2 regions of the Amnibacterium endophyticum genome follow, and region 2 is predicted to be linked to the other one. Evidence: predicted binding sites of a transcription regulator. Region 2 holds the regulator's gene; the other holds the start of a gene.

Evidence for each region. Region 2 encodes LexA, which represses DNA repair genes until DNA is damaged. Its sites were predicted from a motif close to TCGAACANNTGTTCGA; they were not measured.
Region 1: ACFSBI_RS03325 (DUF222 domain-containing protein) is a predicted target of LexA. The motif match lies at 2,785-2,800, and genes of this name have one in related genera.

What each region holds. Positions count from the first base shown of each region.
Region 1 covers NZ_JBHUEA010000003.1:157,702-162,269, forward strand. The annotation lists gene ACFSBI_RS03320 (DUF6421 family protein) at 1-1,214, opposite strand, end outside; gene ACFSBI_RS03325 (DUF222 domain-containing protein) at 1,338-2,774, opposite strand; gene ACFSBI_RS03330 (AEC family transporter) at 2,895-3,821, shown strand; gene ACFSBI_RS03335 (chloride channel protein) at 3,838-4,568, opposite strand, start outside.
Region 2 covers NZ_JBHUEA010000010.1:64,640-69,207, reverse strand. The annotation lists gene ACFSBI_RS08190 (histidinol-phosphate transaminase) at 1-781, opposite strand, end outside; gene ACFSBI_RS08185 (LysM peptidoglycan-binding domain-containing protein) at 823-1,362, opposite strand; gene lexA (transcriptional repressor LexA) at 1,549-2,223, shown strand; gene ACFSBI_RS08175 (tyrosine-protein phosphatase) at 2,343-3,071, shown strand; gene ACFSBI_RS08170 (hypothetical protein) at 3,059-3,751, opposite strand; gene ACFSBI_RS08165 (DNA-3-methyladenine glycosylase family protein) at 3,851-4,568, opposite strand, start outside.

The DNA.
Region 1 (4,568 bases), on a different contig from region 2:
GGGAGGCCGCGGGCCCAGCGGCTGGCCGGGTGCGGGGTGAGGGTGCTGCGGACGAGGTCGTAGGCGGCGAGCCAGTGCGCGGTCTTGGGCCGGTCGATGGACGCCCAGTACAGCTCGTTGATCGCGTCGGACAGGGCGACGACGGTGTCGGGCAGGCGGTCCCACTCGATCGCGAGGCTCGTGTCGGTCCAGTGCAGCACGCCCCGGCGGTGCAGCCAGGCGAACAGCAGCTGGCCGCCGAGGCCGTCGTAGTTGCGCACGCGCGACCCCGTCAGCGGGAAGCGGAAGATCCGGTCGAAGAGGATCACGTACTGGGCGAGCGCGGCGTGCTCGCGGGTCACGGCGTCCGTGCCCTCCGCGCGGACCAGCCGGACGCACTCGCGGAACGCCGTCAGGTCGCACCGCAGCTCCTCCAGCGAGTAGAGGAAGAACGGCATCCGCTGCTTGATCATGAACGGGTCGAACGGCAGGTCGCCGCGCATGTGCGTGCGGTCATGGATCAGGTCCCAGAGCACGAAGGTGCGCTCGGTCAGCGCCTGGTCGTCGAGCAGGCGGGCGGCGTCCTCCGGCAGGTCGAGCCGGGTGATCGCGGTCGCCTCGGCGACGACGCGGCGGAAGCGCGCGGCCTCGCGGTCGGCGAAGATCGCCCCCCAGGTGAAGGGGATCAGCTCGGGCATCGCGACGGTCTCGGGGAACAGCACTGCCGAGTCGGTGTCGTAGCCGCCCGTGAAGTCGACGAAGCGGATCGGCACGAAGAGCGCGTTCGAGTAGGCGTCGCGCTCGAGCGCGGCGATGAAGTCGGGCCAGAGCACGTCGACGAGCACGGCCTCGAGCAGCCGGTCGGGCGAGCCGTTCTGCGTGGTCATGGGGAAGACGACGAGGTGGCGCAGGCCGTCGACCCGGTCCCGCTGCGGCTGGAAGGCGCCGAGGGAGGCGCGGAAGTCGGGGACCGCGAAACCGCCCGAGGCCCAGGCGGCGAGGTCCTCGTCGAGCGCCGCGAGGTAGGCGGCGTCGTGCGGGAAGGCGGGCGCCAGGTCGCGCACGGCGTCGCGCACGGCGGTCATGAGGCGGGCGGCCTCGTCCGCGTCGGCGCCCTCGGCCAGCGCGCCGTCCTTGCGCTGCAGCGGTCGGAAGGCGCCGACCGCGTCCTTGAGGCGCAGCCATGCCGGGTGTTCCCGGCCGACGGTCGTCGCAGGGGTGTCGAGCAGCGTCATGTCGCCTCCAGGGTCGGCAAGCGACGGTACGACCTGCGCGGGAGCGCGATCATGCGCCCGCGGTGCACGGATCTGCCACTTGCGCAACGATGTTGCGTCCCCAGTCGGCGTGGGACGGCCGAGTCAGGCCGCGAGCGTCTGCTCCCGGCGAGAGCCGCGTCGGCGTCGGCGCTGCCGATCGACGTGGATCGGTGGCGTGAACCACGGGGTGCCGTCGGGGTCGAGCTCGGCGTCCCATCCCCGCTCCATGAGGCGGTTGGGCCCACGGAGCCGGTTCCGGCGCGACGCGTCAGCGGCGTGACGGCCGTGCCGACGGGGAGGGAAGGCGCAGAGCGGGAGACCGTTGGCGAGGTCGGTGCCGCGCCCGTGCTCGTGCCGGGTCGCCCACCTGCCGAGGTGATGGATCTCGGTCATGGCGAGCGGCAGATCGCAGGACGGGAAAGCGCAGCCGTCGTACCCGGCGTAGATCGCGTAGCGCTGCGCCTTCGTGAAGAGCCGCCGTGACGTGCCCTGGTCGAGCAGCTGCGACGCCCCGCCGAACACCTGGGGGATGAGGTCGGCGTTCACGGCCAGCCGCCGGGCGCTCGCCGCGGAGATCGGGGTGTCGATCCCGTCGAGCGTCGCGCTCCCCTCGCCGGTCAGCAGGTCGGTGAGGTCGATCCGGACCAGCACCGTCGTGTCGACTCCGGCCTGGTCGCCCTCGTCGGCCCGCAGCGAGTCCTTGCAGATCGACGTGAAGGCGTCGAGCCGCGTGACCATCGGATCCGGCTGCGCGCCACCGGGCCGTGGTGCCGTCGGGTCCGAACCCTCCGCTTGCGACGGCTCACGCCGAGGGTTCGTCTTCGTGCGCACGGCGGCCAGCCAGTAGGCCGCGCGCTCCGGGTCGAGCTCGGCGACGACCCGGAGCAGGCCGTTCCGCAGCCTGGTCTCCCGGATGGACGCCTTCGCCTTCAGTGCCTCGTCTCGGTCGTCCGCCCCTGCCGGATCGGCCTTCTCGACCAGACGACGGCACTCCTTCGTGAAGGTCGCGACCGAGCAGTCGCCCGAGACGGCCCGCTCGACGAGGGCTGCCTCGAGGGCGTCGAGCTCGGGCGAGGTGAGCGCGTCGCGAAGGGCCTCGAGGGTGTCGTCGATCAGCAGGGCGAGGGACAGCGACAGGTCGCCCGCGAGCACCGCCTCGGCCACGTGGGGGCGCTCCGGCGCCCCCTTGGCACCGGTCCGACCGGTTCCTCGCCGGATGATCTCGCTCGCCGCGACGTGCGCCGACGCCTGTCCGAAGGGCATCCCCGCCGCTGCCGCGACGAGTCCACGGGCGCTCCGGGCGCCGAGTCGCTGCGCCAGGGAGGGTCCCGTCCGACCTCCGTCGCGACGCGCGATCTCGCCTGAGACGAGCGCGGCCAGTCCCTGACCGGCCTGCACGAGCGACTGCACCGCGGGCAGCAGAGCGACGAGGTCCGTGTCCTCTGCGGCGCTCAACGCACCGAGGCCCGAAGGGGTCCGCCGGCCGAGCGCGACGACCGCGGCTAGGTGCTCGCGCAGGACATCGGCTGGATCGGCCATGCTCCGACAATAGTACATGTGTTCTATAAAAGCAAGAGCAGGAGAGGGGTGTATGGATCGAGTGTTCGCATGAACGCGCGGAGGCCGAGTGATGCAGTGCTGCGCCACCAGAATGGGGAAGTGACGGGCGTGCTGCAGGGGTTCGCCGTCATCGCCGTCATCATCGGCGTCGGGTTCGTGCTGGGGCGCAGCGGGGTGCTCGGCGAGGGCGGGCAGCTGGTCCTCAGCCGCTTCGTCTTCTTCGTCGCGGCGCCCAGCCTGCTCTTCACGGTCGTGGCGACCGCCCGCCCCGACGTCCTCTTCTCCGCCGTCACCGCCGTCTCGGCGCTCGCGGCGATCGTCGCCGCGACGGCCTACGCCCTGATCGCCCGGCTGCTCTGGCGGCGGCCCGTCGCGTCGGTCACGGTCGGTGCGCTGTCGTCGGGGTACGTCAACGCCAACAACATCGGGCTGCCGGTCGCCGTGTACGTGCTGGGCAGCCCCGCCTACACGGCACCGGTGATCCTGCTGCAGCTGGCCGTGTTCGCCCCGGCTGCGCTGGTCGTGCTCGACGCCTCGACCGCGACCGGCCGTCGCACCGCCCGCGCGGCGGTGCTGGCCTCGCTGCGCAACCCGCTGATCGGCGCGGCCCTCCTCGGCCTCGTCGTGGCGGTCGGCCGCGTGCCCGTGCCGCCCCTCGTGCTGGAGCCGCTGCGCCTGCTGGCGGGGGCCTCCGTGCCGCTGATGCTGGTCGGGTTCGGGATGTCGCTCGTCGGCGCCCGGCCGCTGGCCGCCGGCGAGCAGCGGCGCGAGGTCGTGCTCGCCTCCCTGATGAAGCTGCTCGTGATGCCGGCCGTCGCGCTCGCGATCGGCGCGCTCGTCCTCCACCTCGACACGGCCGCGCTGCACGTGGCCGTGGTCCTCGCCGCCCTGCCGACGGCGCAGAACGTGCTGGTCTACGCCACCCGGTACGGCGCCGGCGTCGTGCTGGCCCGCGACGCCGGGCTGATCACGACCGTCGGCGCGCTGCCGGTGCTCGTGCTCGCCTCCGTGCTGCTCGTGCCGTGAGGCCGCGGGCGGCGGATCAGGTGCGGACGAGGAGGTTGACGATGTCGCCGGGCTCCAGGACCGTCGCGGGCTCGACCGCGTGGACGAGGTCGCCCCGCGTGTAGGACACCGGCGACGCGCCCTCGGGCCAGGCGACGTCGGCCACCGCCCGGCCCGCCGCGGCGCCGGACGGCGACACCTCGACCTCGACCACGCGGAACCCCGGCAGCGGGGTGTCACTCGTCTGGGGCGGGAGGTCGTGCCGGCTCTCGGGCAGCAGGGCCCGGCGCACGGCGCGCACGACGCTCGACGCCGTGATCCAGCCGAGGATGCGCGAGCCGTCCCCGGACACGACCGGCATGCCCTCCCGGCCGTAGGCGTCGAGCTGGCGCACGACCTCGGCGACCGGCTCGTCCTCGAAGACCGCCTGCGGCGCCCGCTCCTGCCGCACGCGCCCGATGGCCCCGAGGTCGAGGTCGGGGGCGACGGCCTCCGTGTCCTCCGCGCGGTCCGGGATGCGCGGCGCCTCGGGCAGCGGCCGCATCGTCTGCTGCGCCGTCAGCCGGGCGAACGCCTGCCAGGGGGCGGACCGCTCCAGGTCCTGCCCCCGCCGCAGCAGCTTCGTCGTGTAGACGGTGCCGTAGGACAGCTCGCGCGACACCGCGGTCGCGATGCCGACGGTCAGCATCACCGGCAGGGCGAGCAGGAAGTCGCCCGTCATCTCCACGACGCTCGCCAGCGCCGTGAGCGGGGCGCGCGTGGCGGAGC
Region 2 (4,568 bases):
CCGCCTGCGTGATCGCGGACAGGTGGTACGGCAGCCGCACGAGTCGGAGCGCGTCGACGAAGGCGGGGTCGGCCGCGAGGTAGCCGAGTCGCGCGCCGGCGAAGGCGAACGCCTTGCTCATGGTCCGGGCGACCGCGAGGCGGGGCCGGCCGGGCAGCAGCGTCAGCGCGGAGGGCGCCTCCGCCGGCATGAACTCGGCGTAGGCCTCGTCCACGACGAGCACGCCGTCGAACGCGTCGTAGGCGGCCTCGAGCACGTCGAGCGCGACCGGGGTCCCGGTCGGGTTGTTCGGCGCGGCGATGACGACGACGTCCGGGCGCGTGCGCCGGATCTCCGCCACGACCGTCTCGGCGGACAGCTCGAAGCGCTCGTCCCGGCGTCCCTCGGCGACGGCGGTGAAGGAGGTCGCCGCGTAGTTCGGGTACATCGAGTAGGTCGGCGGGAACGTCAGCAGGGTGCGCCCCGGGCCGCCGAAGGCCTGGAAGACGTGCTGGAGCACCTCGTTGGACCCGTTCGCGGCCCACACCTGCTCGGGCGCGAGGTCGTGCCCGAGGTAGGCGGCCAGCGCCTCGCGCAGCTCGGTGAACTCGCGGTCGGGGTACCGGTTCACGGTCCCGAGGGCGTCCGCCACGCGGGCCACGATGTCGGCGCGCACTGCGTCCGGCACCGGATGGGTGTTCTCGTTCGTGTTCAAGGTGACGGGGACGTGCAGCATCGGCGCGCCGTAGGCGGTCCGCCCGACGAGGTCGGGGCGGAGCGGGAGGTCCGCGAGCGAGGTCACGCCCGTGATTCTCGCAGACGGCGCCCGGTCGGCTCCCGGCGTCAGGGCGCCGCAGGCAGCCGCAGCTCCGCGCCCGCGGGCACCATCGCGCTCGAGAGGCGGTTGGCGGCGCGCAGCTCGGCGACCACCTGCCGCGGGTCGCGGGAGGGCTCGATCCGCTCGGCGATGGACCAGAGCGTGTCGCCGGACCCGACGACGACCGTCCGCACGGCGACGGGTCGCGCCGCCGCCTCGGCCGCCGGGGTCCCGGAGACGGCGAGCGTGGCACCGGAGACCGCGAGCAGCGCCGGCATCACCACGAGCACGAAGCGGCCGCGTCGCGTCAGGCGCAGGCGCGGCGTGGGGGTCGGCGGCGTCGCCGAGCCGACGGCCGGTGCCGGCACGGCGCACGGCGCGGTCCGGACGGCCGGGACGGCCCGCAGCGCCCGGGGCGCGGGCGTCCCCACCGCGACGACGCCCGCGCTCCGAGCCGCAACCGGCGCCGCGGCGCCTCGACCGACCACCGCGGCGCCGACGCGGTGCTCCGCGCGCCGGACCGGCTCCGCCTCGTACTGGATCCAGTCGTCCTCCACCGCGAACATCCCCGTGCTCTCCCCTCGGTCCCGCTGCCTCTTCGAAGATAGTTTCGAACCGGGCCGCCTGCAAGCAGATCTTCGACCCCGCCTCCGACAGCGGTCGGCGCACGTCGAACACGTGTTTGCGGGCGGGCGCCGAGTCGAATACCATCCGTGTGATTCGAGGGCCCCGCACGGGGCGTGGAGGTACCGATGGCCGATCAGCAGACCGCGGGGAGCGGCACCCGCCGCCGCACCTCCCTGTCCCCGAAGCAGCACGCGATCCTGGAGGTGATCCAGCGGTCCGTCGCCTCGCGCGGCTACCCGCCGAGCATGCGCGAGATCGGCGACGCCGTCGGGCTCGCGTCGTTGTCGAGCGTGACCCACCAGCTGAAGCAGCTCGAGCTGTCGGGCTACCTGCGCCGCGACCCGAAGCGGCCCAGGGCCCTCGAGGTGATCATCCCGGTGCAGTCCGCCCCGACGGACAGCGAGCCGACGGGCATCCCGGTCGGCGACGCGGCGATGGTGCCGATGGTGGGCCGGATCGCGGCCGGCATCCCGATCACGGCCGACCAGCAGATCGACGAGGTCTTCCCGCTGCCGCGCCAGCTCGTCGGCAAGGGCGACCTGTTCATGCTCCGGGTGGTCGGCGAGTCGATGATCGACGCCGCGATCATGGACGGCGACTGGGTGGTCGTCCGCTCGCAGCACACGGCCGAGAACGGCGACATCGTCGCGGCGATGCTGGACGGCGAGGCGACGGTGAAGGTCTTCCGCCAGCGGGACGGGCACACCTGGCTGCTGCCCCGCAACAGCGCCTTCGAGCCGATCCTCGGCGACGAGGCGACGGTGCTCGGCAAGGTGGTGGCGGTCCTCCGCTCCGTCTGAGCGACCCGCTCCGCCTGCGCAATCGTCGCGCTCAGCGCCACCTGGCGCCGAGCGCTCGTCGCCATCCGGCGCTGAGGGCGCGGATTGCGGACTCCGGTCCGGACGCGCAGGCTCGTCGGATGTCGGATCGCGCGCTGGACGTCCCCGGGCTGGTCAACGGCCGCGACCTCGGCGGGCTGCCGCTCGTCGGCGGCGGGTCGACGCCGCACGGCGTCCTGCTGCGGTCCGAGCGCCCCGATCGGCTCGACGGGACCGGTTGGCGCCGGCTGCACGAGACCGGCGTGCGCACGGTCGTCGATCTGCGCCTCCCCGTCGAGCGCGAGGACCACCCGGTCGCCGTGCCGGCGCACCTCGCGACGCGGCACGTGGACCTCGACGGCCTCGAGAACGCCGCGTTCTGGGCGGACTACTGGGACAACGGGCTCTCCGGCACCCCGGTCTACTACCTGCCCCACCTCGCCGCGATGCCGGAGCGGGTCGTCGCGGTGCTGGCGGCGATCGCCACCGCGCCGCCCGGCGGGGTGCTGTTCCACTGCGCCGGAGGCCGCGACCGCACCGGCCTCGTCGCCGCGGTGCTGCTCACCGCGGCCGGCGTCGAGCCGGACGCGATCGTCGACGACTACCTCGAGTCGGTCGCCACCGCGGACGCGCTCGCGGGCGTGCTCGGGGTCGCGAACCCGAACCCGGCGATCGACGCACTGCTCGCCGGCCGCGGCACGACTTCGGAGCGGGCGTTCCGCGACTTCCTCGCCGGCCTCGACGTCGAGGCGCTGCTCGACCGCCTGCCCGCCCAGCAGGCCGACGCGATCCGCAGCTGGCGCGGGGCGCTGCCGGGTCAGCGGGAGTAGCCCTCCAGCAGGCGGCCGCCCAGCGGTGCCAGCGACTGCAGGGTGAGCCGCTCGAGGGCCGCGCGGTCGCGAGCCGCCAGCGCGGACCCGAGCGCCGCCGCGAACGGGGCGTCGAGCCGCTCGAGCCGGCGGAGCAGCCAGCGGCCGGAGGCGAGCCACTGCCCGTTCGCCAGCAGGACGAGCTCGGCCAGCCGCTGGAAGAGGAGCCCGGCGAGCACCGCCTCCTCGACCGCGTCCGCCGCGTCGAGCAGGTCGTCCAGGGTGTTCGTCACGGCGTACCGCCGCGCGTCGAGCTCCGCACGCTCCACCCGCGGGCCCGCCGCGAGCAGTCCGCGCGTCCACGCGAGCAGGCTGCCGTCGGTCCGGTCGACGACGACCTCGCCCTCGACGAGCAGGAACCCCGAGACGGGGCGGAGCCGCTCGGCGCCTGCGAGCTGGTGCCGCCGGAACCCCCCGTCCGTGCTCGCGAAGACCTCGAACAGCTCGCCCCGCCACCGCTCCGTGTACGCGGCCTCCTCCGCGTCGCCCGGGAACATGGCCGCCGGTCCGACGACCAGCAGGTCGATGTCGCTGCGCGGACGCCGTTCCCGGGCCGCGCTGCCGCCGACGGCCACGAGGTCCGCCGCGGCGTACCGCTCGGCGGCGAAGGCGAGGGCGGCGTCCGCGACGGTCGTCTCCATCCCGCGATCCTGCCCGCCGGCACGCGGTCTTGCCGCATGTTGTCGCGACACGCCGGTCACGACCGCAACGTGCGGCAAGTCCGCGGTTCAGCGGAGCGGTCAGGCGGGCAGCGCGTTCACCGCGTGGACGCCCGTGGCCCAGAGGTACTGCACGGCGTGGGCGCGGAACGGCGACCAGGCGCGCGAGTGCGCCTCGAGCTCCCGCGGCCGGTCCGGCAGCCCGAGGCGGCGCGCCGCCTGCACGACGCCGAGGTCGCCGGGCAGGAACGCGTCGGAGTCCCCGAGCGCCCGCATCACCACGGTGTCGGCGGTCCACGGCCCGATGCCGGGCAGGGCGAGCAGGTCGCCGCGGACCTCCGCGGCCGGCCGCGTGAAGTCGACCCGCCCGTCCGCCAGGGCGACCGCGGCACCGATGAAGGTGCGCCGCCGGGTCGCCGGCATCCGGAGGAGATCGGCGAGGCGCTCCGGGGCGGCGACCATGCGTGCCGCCGTCGGGAACAGCCGGGTCAGCCCGCCGTCCGGATCCACCACCGGCTCGCCGAACGCCTCGACGAGCCGCGCCGCGTGCGTCCGGGCAGCGGCGGTCGACACCTGCTGGCCGAGCACCGCCCGCAGCAGCATCGCGGCCGGGTCGAGCGTGCCCGGGACGCGCCTGCCCGGTGCGGCGGCGACGAGCGGGGCGAGGGCCGGATCGCGGCCGAGCACGTCCCGCATCGCGACGGGGTCGAGATCGAGGTCGAAGGCGAGTCGCACGCGACGCACCGCCTCGGCCTCGTCCGCCGGATCAGCGAGGTGCAGCACGAGCGGGAGCGCGTCG